Regions from separate parts of the Paenibacillus sp. YAE3 genome, predicted to be linked through region 1. Evidence: riboswitches for the same ligand, from Rfam matches in the RefSeq annotation. Region 1 holds a riboswitch; each other region holds the start of a gene.
The links. A riboswitch is a leader RNA that binds a small molecule or an ion and turns the genes downstream of it on or off. The one in region 1 is predicted to bind cyclic di-GMP.

Region 1 (4,214 bases):
AACGTAACGGACAAGCCGAACCAAAAGCCGGTGACGAAGGATGACAACGTAACGACAACGAATGATACGCCGGCCACCGGCAGAGTAGATGGAACAGATCCGGATGGCGATCCGCTGACCTTCACCAAAGGAAGCGATCCGCAGCACGGCACAGTCACGGTGAATCCGGATGGATCGTGGATCTATGTACCGACGCCGGGTTATGTAGGCGAAGACAGCTTTACAGTGATCGTGGATGACGGCAGAGGAGGCAAAACGGAGTCGAAGATTACCGTCGGTGTGACGGAACCGGACAAGCCGACTCCGCCAGCGAACCGTCCGCCAACCGCTTCGGATGAAACGGTAACGACGGAAAAAGGCAAATCCGTAACGGATACGGTTTATGGCACCGATCCGGATGGCGATCCATTGACGTATACCAAAGGCAAAGATCCGGAACATGGTACCGTGACGGTCAATCCGGATGGAACATGGACCTATACGCCAGAGCCTGGCTATGTAGGAGGAGACAGCTTTACGGTGATCGTGGAGGATAGCAAAGGTGGAAAAACCACGGTGACGATCACGGTCGACGTGAAGGAACCTGCGACGAACCCTGGCACGAACCCAGGTACGGATCCGGGAACAACCCCGGGAACCGATCCGGGAACAAGCCCGGGCACTACGCCGAATCCGGGCACGGACCCAGGAAAACCAAATCAAGTACCAAGCGTGCCTTCCTATAATGCGGAAACGACGATCAACACGCCGGCAACCGGTAAGATAGAAGGTACGGACGTGGACGGCGACAAGCTGACGTATACGAAAGGAAGCGAACCGAAGCACGGCAGCGTTACCGTGAATCCGGACGGAACGTGGACCTATGTACCGGACCGTGATTATACCGGCAGCGACAGCTTTACGGTGATCGTAAGCGACGGCCGCGGCGGCACGACGACGTCGGTGGTGACGGTCGACGTGAAGGGAACGGGTACTGAACCGGGAACAACGGTTCCAGGAACTACCCCTGAGCCGACCAAACCGGGAACCGGCACGACGCCAACGAATCCGGGAAGCGGAACGCCGTCGAATCCAGGACCAGGTACGACGCCAACAAGTCCTGGAACCGGAACGGCTCCGGATGCGGGCGACGGCTCAGGATCTCCGTTGGAAGATAACGGAGCCGTTGCCGGGGAGTCTGGCAAAGCTCCTTCGCCGGGAGAACAATCCGGCAGCAAGCTGCCGAATACGGCAACGAACGTTTACAACCTAGGGTTCATCGGCATGGTTATTTTGCTGGCAGGATTGCTTTTGTTATGGAGAAAACGTAAGGTATAATCGTTATATCTGATATGAAGAAAACACTTTTCTGCGCGAAAGGTGTTTTCTTCTATATGAAAAGGCAGGGGGGAATAATTTGAGGAAGAAAGCGGGAGCCGTATTGATGGCCCTTGGGATCCTTATTGTATCCATTGCCGTTTACCAATACGTTGAACATCAGATCCAATTAAAAAAGGCGCTGGCCCAGGCAGAGGCTTTGGTCGGCTCAAAATCCGACGAGCTTCCGGTAACGAAGCCATCGCCCGCAGCCAAAGCCGCCCCTAATCCCACTGTAACGCGGGAACAGTTCCATCCCGCCGATAATGACGTGATTGGATTGCTGGAGATACCAAAGATCAAGGCGGAATTGCCAATCATTGAAGGCACGGATGAAGAGATGCTGGAAAAAGGCGTTGGGCATTATAGCGGTACCGTGTTACCGTCCGACGGCGAGCAAATATTGTTATCCGGGCACCGCGATACGGTGTTCCGCAAGTTCGGCGAGCTTGGGATCGGCGATCGTTTCATCGTCAAAATGCCTTACGGTTCCTTCGAATACGAAATAGCGAGCACAAAAATCGTCGATAAAGACGACACCTCCGTCATTCGACCGATGGGAAAAGAAGTTCTCGTCGTTTCGACGTGTTATCCTTTTCGTTACGTAGGTGCCGCTCCCGACCGGTATGTCGTATACGCCTACCCGGTTTCAACGGATCAGGGCACCCCAAGCAAAACGAACGGATCGGCGTAATGCCAAAGCCGCAGCCGCGAAGGCTGTGGCTTTTTTTATCGCGGAAAATGGCCCATTCTAACCCAAAAGCCGGCAGCTGTTGCAATCCGGAAGCATACCCAATTTTGGGTATTTTTTTTGACGGGGTCGAATTTTATAATGATATGTAACAAAACAAATTGATTTTAAAGATATCAAAGACTTAACAACTTCATACTTCGTACGATAATAGCAAACCCATCGAAAGGTGGCGACGCAAAGCTACAGGGGCTAAGGTGGATGCTCTACTGCAACCACGATGCCAGCCAGTTGCCGAATACGACGGAAGCCTCCGTCTATTTTTCGTATGCAAAAATCGGACGGGGCTTTTTGTATTCGGAACACGCCAGTTGAGGTATGCGGTAAGAGCGGCTAAATTCAAACTTTGAGGAGGATGTTTATGAGTCATGTTAAGAACAACGAAACCTATGTTTCCGGAGCGGCTGTAATTGAAAAGGGGACAGCGCCGTACAGTCAATATGCGCCTGATATGCACGTATCGGTCGGTTGTATCCCATGTACAAGGGCGCACTTGTCAGCAGTTTCCGCGGCCCTCAAAGAGGGGGATGCAGAAACGGCCCGTGAAGAGATCTCCGCACTGATGGAGTACGATTTGACACCGGAGAAGTTAGCAGCAACACCGGAGAAAGACCGTGAAGTATTATCCAAGTATGCAAAAGCCATTTCCAGTTTGCAGAAAAAACTGGCCGAACCTGTTCCGGAGTTGACGGCGATTGCAGCATCGCTCAAAGAGGCCATCCGTTTCGCCAGGGTAGACGGTATAGAACATCCTGAGGTGCAAATGCGGCTGGAACGTTCCGAGGAACTGGTGAATGGCTTGGAACGGATTCGATTCGCACCGGAAAACATACAGTCTCTGGAGCCCAAGATGCGCGCTGAAATAAAACTCGTATTGCCGGAGATCCGCGAGGCACGCCATCAACTGTTGAACGGCATCACCACACCGGATGATCTTGAAAATGCAGGCGCTCGGTTTGCTCTCATTTCGCGGAGAATCAACGTGAACCCCGATCCGGAAACATTACAAATCGCGCAGAAGGAAGCGGCGGAATTGAATTCAAGCTTTCGCCGGGATGTACTCCAAGCTTGGGGAGGTAAATCATATGAGTCTACCAGACAATGAAATCGCATATGGCTTGACCATGGAATGCAGCATTGCGGACCATCGTCCTTGCGAGCTTGCCACCATCGTTGGCATGGCGGTTGACATCAGCGAACAGGAAGGGATCGCTCTTCCACCGCAGCTTAAGCGGATCATGGATACTCAGATTTTGACGGAAAGCAGCGTACGTTCGGCCCTCCATGAGTGGGTGCATACCATTCCCGAGTCCCAAAAAGAAGTTGCGGCAGCTTTGTTCCATGTCCTTGAAAATGGATAAGGCACACGAACGGTACTGTATGGTGCCGAAACCAGGATCAAGTTGTCCGAGGGATCAATCCGAAAGAGAGAAGGGCAGTTCTGGAGTATAACTCTAGGGCTGCCTTTATCGTTTTTCTTACGTACACGAGAAGCTTGCGGCGGGTTTAGCGCAAACACAGCAGAAAAAATGAAAGGTCGTGGCTTTACGCCCCGACCTTTCAACATTTGGCGGTTAATCAGCGTTAGATGCAAGGGCTTTTTCTTTCATTTGCCCATTCAACAAGAACGATGCCAAAAGGGCAATCACGACGCCAGCCGCGCCAATCCATGTAATCTGCGACAAGGAAATTTGATCGACTACGATGCCTCCGATGCCGGCACCCGCCGCCATTGACAATTGCATCGTGGACTGGTTTAGACTTAGCATAATGCCCGAATATTCAGGTTCGATCCGAACCAAGTTAAATTGCTGTGTGGGGCCGGTGGACCAGGCGGTGAAAGACCATAACATAAGGATAGCGACAATCGGCAACCATGAATTCGTAAACGCGACGGTAACCGTAAGTAAAATCAGGGCGGCAATATGCAGCAGCATGCCCCCGGTCAAGGTGGGAGTCACTCCCCATTTGTCCGTACTGTATCCCCCGAATTTAGAACCGATTAAGCTGGCGATGCCAAAGGCCAGCAAAATGCCGCTCAGCGCGTTTTCATGCACGCCCGCCACCGTAAGGAGATAAGGCGAAAGATAGGTATAGGCTACCGAGT
Region 2 (4,214 bases), on a different contig from region 1:
TGGTGTTAGCTTGTTTTCCACGACTTTTGTAAAATCTTGAACAGGCGCACCGTTTGTTCCTTTTATGTTACCTTTAGAAGCCAGATAAGACACTTCAACAATATCATCAGATTTAATATCTTCAGTTGTCTTCAAGATTAATGTCTTGCCATCTGTTCCTATTTCGAAGTCATTAATCGAAAGCTCTTTCGCACCAATTTTAACCGTAAGACCAGTTAAATCAGTTAGTTCAATCTCTTGATCGAAGGTTAGAGTAATCTCTTTCCCACCAGTTGTAACCTCTTCAAGAGTAGCTGTTTTCACTTTTGGCGCTTCCACACCATATGTGAAGAACTGTCCATTCGTTAATCCATCCGATACTGTAGCTACATAATATTCTACACCGTTAAGATCTTTGATCGCTAATTCATATCCCTTAGCGGAATTAAAATCTGCCTCACTATTACTTACAAGCAACTTTTTTCCGGCAGGAATAGCACTTGTAGGGATTGCTACTTGAACTTGACCAACTGCACCAGTGTTTTGTACCTTCCATACACGCTGGGCATGGTTTACATTTCCAATTTGCTGGTCAAAAACAAGCCCTTTTCCATTATCGCCCCAGATCAGATATTGCTTATCTGTAAGCAGATTAGTATTAAGCGCGTTCGTTTCAGCCAGTTCGCCGATACCAATCGCTACTTGGTCACCTGTATTAATGCTACGGCTTTGCTTTTGATACAAGCTCCCCGCATCATCACGGCCAATACCTGCAATATTTTTCGTGTAATTTGCATCTGCTACCCACACTTGGTTACCAGCAGCATCATAATAGTTACTCTTACCATCATTTAACGTAATACCGTACTTCAGAGCAAGGTAACTTTCTACCTTATTACGTTCCTCAGGCGTGGCTTTTTTATTTAAGACGATAATTTCAGCAACATTTCCGTTAAGGTAAGAAGGAGTGGTATTATCAGATCTTCTGCCTATCTGTGGTACTCCAATCATAGGATTTTCGAGTCCAGGTACTGAGTTGGTGAGCGCTGGACTACCATTTTTTCTGTATATACTACCTTCTTTATCACGAGCTGCATTCCATAAACCGTATTCCCCATTTTCAGGAGGACCCGCTTCCATATATTTACCTGCGCTGTTCTGTGCATCAGATAGAGGGAAGATTCCGGTATAAAATTTACTTTGGTAAGAAAAGAAGAAATACATGGCCTGGTGGCTTATACCCGTTTGTACTATTGGAGAAAGGATAGCGCCCCGATCCGTCCCCTTATCTCCATTCCATGCGGCTACGGTATATGCTTCCGTCATGTTAATCTCGGTATCGCCCCGCAAATACCCGTTCTTACCAAAATTAACGACAGGGTTAAAGTTTACACCATCCGATTGATAGGTTGGTGCTGTTCCCACAATAGAAAAACTATTCTTGCCAATCTGATCTTTCCAACCTGGAAGCGTACCGTCGCCACCGGCTGTTACACCGTCATCTGCTTTTAGCCATAAGGATACATTGCTACCTTTTACCCCGCCAGGCGTCGTTTTCCATACTAAAGTATTGTTTTCTCCATAACTTGCAAGAAGACCGCCTGAGTCTGCAACCAGATTTTCGATCCCTTTCAAATCTCTGGAATTTGCTTGTCCAAACTGTTTTCCCGGAATCATACGATTTTGTGCGGTAATACCCGCTTGCCCGGTAAAGTCTCCACTTAGAGTAATATTTTTAGAACCTTCCAGATAAACGTTTCGCTCCGATTCCCCAAACGTATTCCCAGTAATGACTGCATTGCCTGAAAGGTCAAACTCACCAGCTTTTACTTGAACTCCACCACCACTATTCCCAGTGATTTCGCCTCCAGTCATAGTGAATCTTGCACCAGCTATATTAATAAGGACCGCACTTGAATTCGCATGCATATTACCTGTAATTTTTCCACCATTCATTTCTAGGACCGAAGTTTGGTTTAGGAGAATGATTGCGCTTCCTCCTATAGTGTCATAATTGTTGCGTAAAATAGTGTCTTTTTCAATGGTCAGTTTTGAACTACCTATATTAAATATCCTTCCATCTACTAATTCACTCCCACCGTCAATAACGATATTTTTCAAAGTAAGGTGACCGCTATTAAGACCAAAAAGTGTTTTTGAACCGCTGCTCTTTGAACCACGATGAATCACAGCAGGCTTATCGGCTTCAGGGTCCGTAGTAATCGTAAACTTCTTGGCAGCATTCATATCAAAGGGTGGTGGCAATGTGATATCGTCCTTGACATATATCGTTCCCCCGTTATCAACCTCTTGATAGGCTTTGTTCAATGTCTTATAAGGATTCTCTTTAGTTCCATCCCCTGTGCTATCATTGCCGCCACTAGCTACATAAACTTCCGAAGAAGCAGCATAGCTGACTGGAGTCCCTAAGCTTGCCCCTAGACCCGTGAAGACAAGAGAAAAAATCAGGAACATCATCCCTATTTTCCGTAATCTAATGTTGTTGCTTAGCAAATAGATCATTCCTTTCTTGTGTAAAAGTTATCAATGCACTCTTTTAGCTACCCTTGTCCACCTCTTTTTTCACTTTTTTAACTGCTATGTCAGGATCACACGAGCTGCAGAAATCAATTGGCAGAAAACCGATAAGGATTACGGCCGGTCCTTACAGCAACGGGCTCCTTCAATAGAATACCTAAAAAAATAAAAACTCCATCCAATAGCAAGCGCCAGTAGACGGAGTTTTCCGTCGTATTCGGCAGCTGGCTGGCATAGGCACTTGGCTCCCTTTAGCCCCTTTAGCTTTGCGTCCCCGATTTTCAAGCGGGTTTGCTCTTTTCGTACGAGTGTATATATGTAAGATTTGCAGTAAAACTTCCTATTTGTTAGCCTTCCTCAAAATCATAGGCTAATCTACTAACCTCAATGTTGTTGAATTTTGTCGGATTTAGTACTTTAGTAGCTTCTTTTGACATTATATGAGACAATTCTGAATATTTTCTGAATCGGTCTGGTTTTAGAAGAGTCTCCTGCTATTAAAGAAGTTGTTACCAGAAGGAATTACTAAACAGATAAAAAAACAACCATTGACGACTTGTCGTCATCAATGGTTGTTTGCGTTGCTTCATTACTTGTCAATCAGGTTCGTTACTTTCAGCATTCTTGCCATCAGTGCAGTGACTTCCGCACGCGTCATTCCTGCTTTCGGGCTCAGATGCTTAGGTCCATTGCCTTGGATAATTCCCGCTGCGATCAGCTGGGCAACATCCGCTTTCGCCCAAGAAGCTACTTTATCCCCATCCGCATATGGTGCCAGCGTAGAAGCGATTTGCTCCTGATTCGGCACGTTTACGGATTGAATCAAGCGGTATGCACGAGCAATCATGGCAAAACCTTGCTCTCTCGTGATTTGCTGTCCGCCTTTGAAGTTGCCGTCCTCATATCCGCGAACAATATCAAATTCATCCGCGAGCGCTACAGCATTCCGATACCATGCCGTCGACGGCACGTCAGGGTAGATGTTTTGCGGCGCGTCCTGACGCATCAGACCTAGGCCCAATACGACGATTTCAGCGAATTCGGAGCGTGTCACATATCGGTTTGGCGAGAACGTATTGTCGCCGTTGCCTTTCAGGTCGAGTCTTGCGGCAATGTTGTTTACGTCCGCTCTGCCCCAATGATACTGGACATCCTCGAAATCCTGCGGATTCCAAATCACCGAATAGGTACCGCTGCTGCGCAAATCATTGATGAGTGCGAAATACCGGTTATTCACCTTCGTGACGACCGTCGGCACATGGAACACGCTGCCGTCCGGGTTCACAATAACGCCTGTCGTGATGCGGTTCGGGTCGATGCCTTCCGGAAGCGCGATGTATTTCGGCGCATACCCGTTCAACAACCCCGCTCTATCCGTTTTCCCGCCGTGCATAAAGCTCAAGTCAAGATCTACCGGATGCACAAGCAGTTCATAACCGCCTTGAGCTGCCTTCTCACGGGCAAGCTTGGCCAGATCGTCCGCAGAACGTTTGATTTTGATGTTAGCGGCAATATCGCTGAGCGGCGCGTTGCCGAATTGTTTGCTAATGGCATCCACATCAAGCTGTCCTGCAGGAACCGGATAAATCGCCAGCACATCTTCAATTTCCAGGCTGGAGCCGGTATCGGCGATCTTTTTCAAGCCTTCAAGCGTCAATCCTCGAACTTCAACATCGCCCTTACCCGGTACGCTGATG
Region 3 (4,214 bases), on a different contig from region 1:
GGTTTCTCCTCTCCCATGAAAGGGCGTCCCGAAAGGGGCGCCCGATTTTATGTCTAAAACACCTTTTAAATTGTTGTTGTTCCTTCCGCAATGATCATCTTCATTTTTCCGGTCTTGATCCATTTTCCGCTTAATCCCCCTCACCGCCGTTCATTCCGAAGAGAAAAAAAATGACGGCCATGGCGGCTCGTCATTGTCATTGTAAGTAAATTTATTGAATATTAAAAATCCTAGCCTAAAAAAAGGGGGGCGCTAGCGCCAATACCCGTTCGGAGACCTGGACCTCCATACATCAGCCGTACTTCGGATACGCCGTGATGCAAAGATCTTCTTCGATTTGCCGGACGGAGTGAATCCGCACGTTCAACGCTTCATCCATCGTTTCCAAATCCGGACCGCCGTATGGCGTGAGGGAACCGCGTCCTCCCAAAACTTTGGGTGCGATATAAATCAACCATTTGTCAATGAGGTTGGCGCGAAGGAATGAGGCGTTGACTTCGCTGCCGCCCTCGACAAGCAGGTCGGTAATTCCCTTTTCGTATAACATTTCCGATAATCGCCGGAGGTCAAGCCCGAGCCGGGTCGAAGGAACGAAAAGAATCTCCAGCCCTTTTTGCTTCAGCCTGTTGACTTTCTCCGGATCCGCATCCTCCTTCGTGGCGATCCAGGTCTTGGCCGCCGTGCAGTCGGTTATATGGGCATCCTCGGGCAACCGCAAATTGGAATCCAGGATGATCCGTACAGGGTTTTTCCCCTTTTCCGGCAGTCTGGTAGTCAGGCGGGGATTATCAGCCAGCACCGTGTTGATGCCGACCAAGATGGCATCGACTTCATTTCGCAGCCGATGCACCTCCTGGCGCGCTTCCTCGCCCGTAACCCACTTCGAATGGCCCGAAGATGCAGCTAACTTCCCGTCCAGCGTCATGGCGACCTTGGAAATTATGAACGGCCGACGTTTGGTCATATTATGGACGAATCGTTCGTTAAGTCTTTTGGCTTCCGCTTCCAACACGCCCACTTCGACTTCAATCCCTTTATCTCGGAGCAGTTGAATCCCCCGTCCGGCGACCATCGGATTCGGATCCTGCATAGCCACCACAACGCGCGTTACTCCGGAGCTGGCAACCAGCTCTGCGCATGGAGGCGTTTTTCCGTAATGGGAGCAGGGCTCAAGAGTCACGTAAAGAGTTGCACCGTTGGTATGTCCTTCCGCCATACGGAACGCATGGACCTCCGCATGGGGTTCTCCGGCTTTTCGGTGAAAGCCCACGCCGACAACTTGTCCGTCCTTCACAATGATCGCGCCGACGACGGGATTGGGGTTCGTTTTTCCGCTTGCGGTGGCCGCCAGGTCCAGCGCCAGCTTCATATAATGTTGATCCGGGTTCATGCGGGGCCTCCTTAGCCGAGCTTGACGGTTTCGCTCAGGGGATTGTAAATATGGCCCGATTTTTCGATTTTCGTTGCCAAATATCGGGTATTATGTTTCGATACATCGCCCCAAATCGATACGTGATGATCGGATGCAAGCCCTTTTTCCCGCAATGATTGCAATTTGCGCGGATTGTTCGTAATGAGGCTTACCGGTTTCTGCCGCAATGCCTGAAGAACCTGTATCGCCTCGTCATAGGACCGCAGATCATCCGGAAAGCCCAAAGCGTGATTGGCTTCTACCGTATCGTATCCCTCTTCCTGCAGCAGATAAGCCAACGATTTGGAGAAAAGCCCGATTCCGCGTCCTTCGTGATTGGCCAAATAAAAGAGAGCCCCGCTGCCGTTGTCGACGATCATGTTCATGGATCGGCGCAGCTGGTACCCGCAATCGCATCGTTTGCTTCCAAAGATGTCCCCGGTATGGCAAATGCTGTGCATCCGAATCAACGCATGCTCCGCGTTGGCAAAATCACCGTAAACAAGCACGGATGATTGCTGGTATGAGGCAAGATCTGCAAACGGCAGGGTATCGAGAACATCTTCCACCTGAAATGAAGCGCTCTCCGTTTTTAACCAAGTATACCAGTTGAATGTAACCTCCCGCTCCTCCAATTGTACCGGGAGCCGGACAGGACCGACAAGCGCGAGATCGGGACCTTCTGGCAGTTTAACAAGCGTTATTTTGTCCTTCAATAATCGACTAACCTGGTTTGGAATCACAATCATCCATCTCCTTTGTATTATCGTTCGTTTTGAGGCTTGCTGACTGACACCGGCTACGACAACACCTTAACGAGAACTGCTCCCCCCCCCTTTATGTAGAACTGATAAGAAACACCGTACTTTAATAGAAAACACAAAAAGCCCCCGTCTATGCGCGTGAAGAAATAGACGGAGGCCTCCGTCGTATTCGGTAACTGGCTGGCATAGCGGATGGGATCCGCCTTAGCCCCTGTAGCTTTGCGTCGCCACTTTTCAGTGGGTTTGCCATTATCGTACGATGTCGTATCATATAGAACTTCCGCGATTCTTGCAGGAAAAGCGGAAGGAAAAACCTGTGATTTTGAGAAAAAAGGAAAATATTCGTTTTTTATGTAACTACACTATGAATATAAATGACAAATTTAATAAATGCAACGAAAAGATTGAAGCGGCAACCGGGTAATTCATGTTCCGGATACGCATCGGCCGCCCGTTTGCGGCCATGCTGCCGCTCGGCTAAAATACTCGTAGGTTTGGTTTCCTCATGCGAGAAAAAAATGATACATGATTATTGAACCGAGGGGGAAAATCAAGATGCAATTTCTTGACGGCAACAACGGGTGGACCCCGGAATTTTTGGAATACCTCGAAAAAACGGCCAAACCGTCGGTGAAGCTGAAACTCACGAAAGAAACCGTACGGATGACCGACAGCAAGGTGGGAGGAACGCCTTGGCTTCCGCCCCAATCCGCATGGCCCCGGGCTGAAGACGGAAACGACTACCTCTTCGTCGCCCAAATCAATTGGGCGCAAATGCCGCCTCTGGAAGGGTTCCCTACCCGCGGATTGACGAGTTTTTTTGTGAAGCAGGACGATACGTTCGGTCTTTTTGATCAATCCTACCGCATCCTTCATGCCGAAGAAGCGGCCCAAACGGAGGAAATCGATCCTTACCGCCCGGAAGATCCCGACTTGTACAGTCCGGTTTTGGGGGGGCCTTACAAGCTGACCGGAAACCTTGAGAAGCAGTACATCCCGCTAGTGGATCGGACTTCCGAAAAGGTGGATCTGCCCTCGTTCGACCGGGACAAAACCGCCTACTCGAAATATTGGGATTTGGCGGATTCCAGCGGGTCGCGCATCGGAGGGTACCCTTACTTTGCGCAGGAAGATCCCAGGCCGGAAGGGGATTGGGAGCTTCTTCTTCAGTTGGACATCGAAGGGGACGACCAGCAGTACTATGTCTCTTGGGGGGATTCCGGCGTCGGCAATTTTTTTATCCGCCGCGAGGATCTGGCCCGATTGGATTTTTCGAACGTGTATTATACCTGGGACTGCCTGTAGTCTTTGGTGGCCGCACTTGAAATCCGAACATGCAGCAATAAGGACAAGCAAACGAAAAGGCAGCTGATCTCCATGATGATTCATATGACATACCGCTCCGGCGAATATAAGGTAAAGGGTTATCTCTCCCTTCCGTATGGATACAAAATCGAACCGGAAACGCTGGAAGCGCATGTCCGGAAAATATACGACGGGAAGCGGCTTCCCATGACCGTCATCGCGAACAACGCCAAGCGAGAGCGGCTGGATATCCATGAACGGAAATGGCCCGTTCTTGTTTATTGCCGCGGCGGCATCGGCCGGGTCGGGCAGGTCAAAACCGAATGGCTCGAGCGTTTTTCACAAAGCGGTTTTATCGTTTTCGCCCCGGTTTACCGGGGGACGCAAGGCGGCGAAGGGCGGGATGAATTCGGCGGCGCCGACCTGGAGGACGTTCCTGCGGCGTGCCGGCTCCTTGCCGAACTTCCGTTCGTCGATCCGACACGGATAGCGGCCATGGGTTTTTCCCGGGGCTCCGTAAACGCCGCGTCCGCGGCTGCGGACACGGATTTCATCTCGCAGCTCGTCCTCTGGGGCGGCGTCTCGGATCTCGCCCAAACGTACGAGGAGCGGGTGGATTTGCGGAGGATGTTAAAACGGGTCGTCGGCCATCCGCGCAAAATTCCCTCGGCTTACGAAGCACGCTCCCCCCTCCACATGGCAGAGCGCATCCGCTGCCCGGTCCTCATCGTTCA

Region 2: it holds a riboswitch for cyclic di-GMP, as region 1 does, so the genes downstream of both, AC27KL_RS24220 (DUF8202 domain-containing protein) here and AC27KL_RS23775 (hypothetical protein) in region 1, are expected to answer to the same signal.
Region 3: it holds a riboswitch for cyclic di-GMP, as region 1 does, so the genes downstream of both, AC27KL_RS07595 (GTP cyclohydrolase II) here and AC27KL_RS23775 (hypothetical protein) in region 1, are expected to answer to the same signal.

The regions. Positions count from the first base shown of each region.
Region 1 covers NZ_BAAIYF010000015.1:28,856-33,069, reverse strand. Annotated here, with positions in the region: gene AC27KL_RS23785 (Ig-like domain-containing protein) at 1-1,317, shown strand, start outside; gene AC27KL_RS23780 (class D sortase) at 1,397-2,050, shown strand; cyclic di-GMP riboswitch class I at 2,250-2,346, shown strand; gene AC27KL_RS23775 (hypothetical protein) at 2,469-3,212, shown strand; gene AC27KL_RS23770 (hypothetical protein) at 3,193-3,468, shown strand; gene AC27KL_RS23765 (MFS transporter) at 3,682-4,214, opposite strand, start outside.
Region 2 covers NZ_BAAIYF010000016.1:306-4,519, forward strand. Annotated here, with positions in the region: partial or broken gene AC27KL_RS24220 (DUF8202 domain-containing protein) at 1-2,457, opposite strand, end outside; cyclic di-GMP riboswitch class I at 2,734-2,823, opposite strand; gene AC27KL_RS24225 (S-layer homology domain-containing protein) at 3,107-4,214, opposite strand, start outside.
Region 3 covers NZ_BAAIYF010000003.1:339,687-343,900, reverse strand. Annotated here, with positions in the region: gene ribD (bifunctional diaminohydroxyphosphoribosylaminopyrimidine deaminase/5-amino-6-(5-phosphoribosylamino)uracil reductase RibD) at 293-1,390, opposite strand; gene AC27KL_RS07595 (GTP cyclohydrolase II) at 1,402-2,157, opposite strand; cyclic di-GMP riboswitch class I at 2,344-2,433, opposite strand; gene AC27KL_RS07590 (YwqG family protein) at 2,731-3,480, shown strand; gene AC27KL_RS07585 (alpha/beta hydrolase family protein) at 3,553-4,214, shown strand, end outside.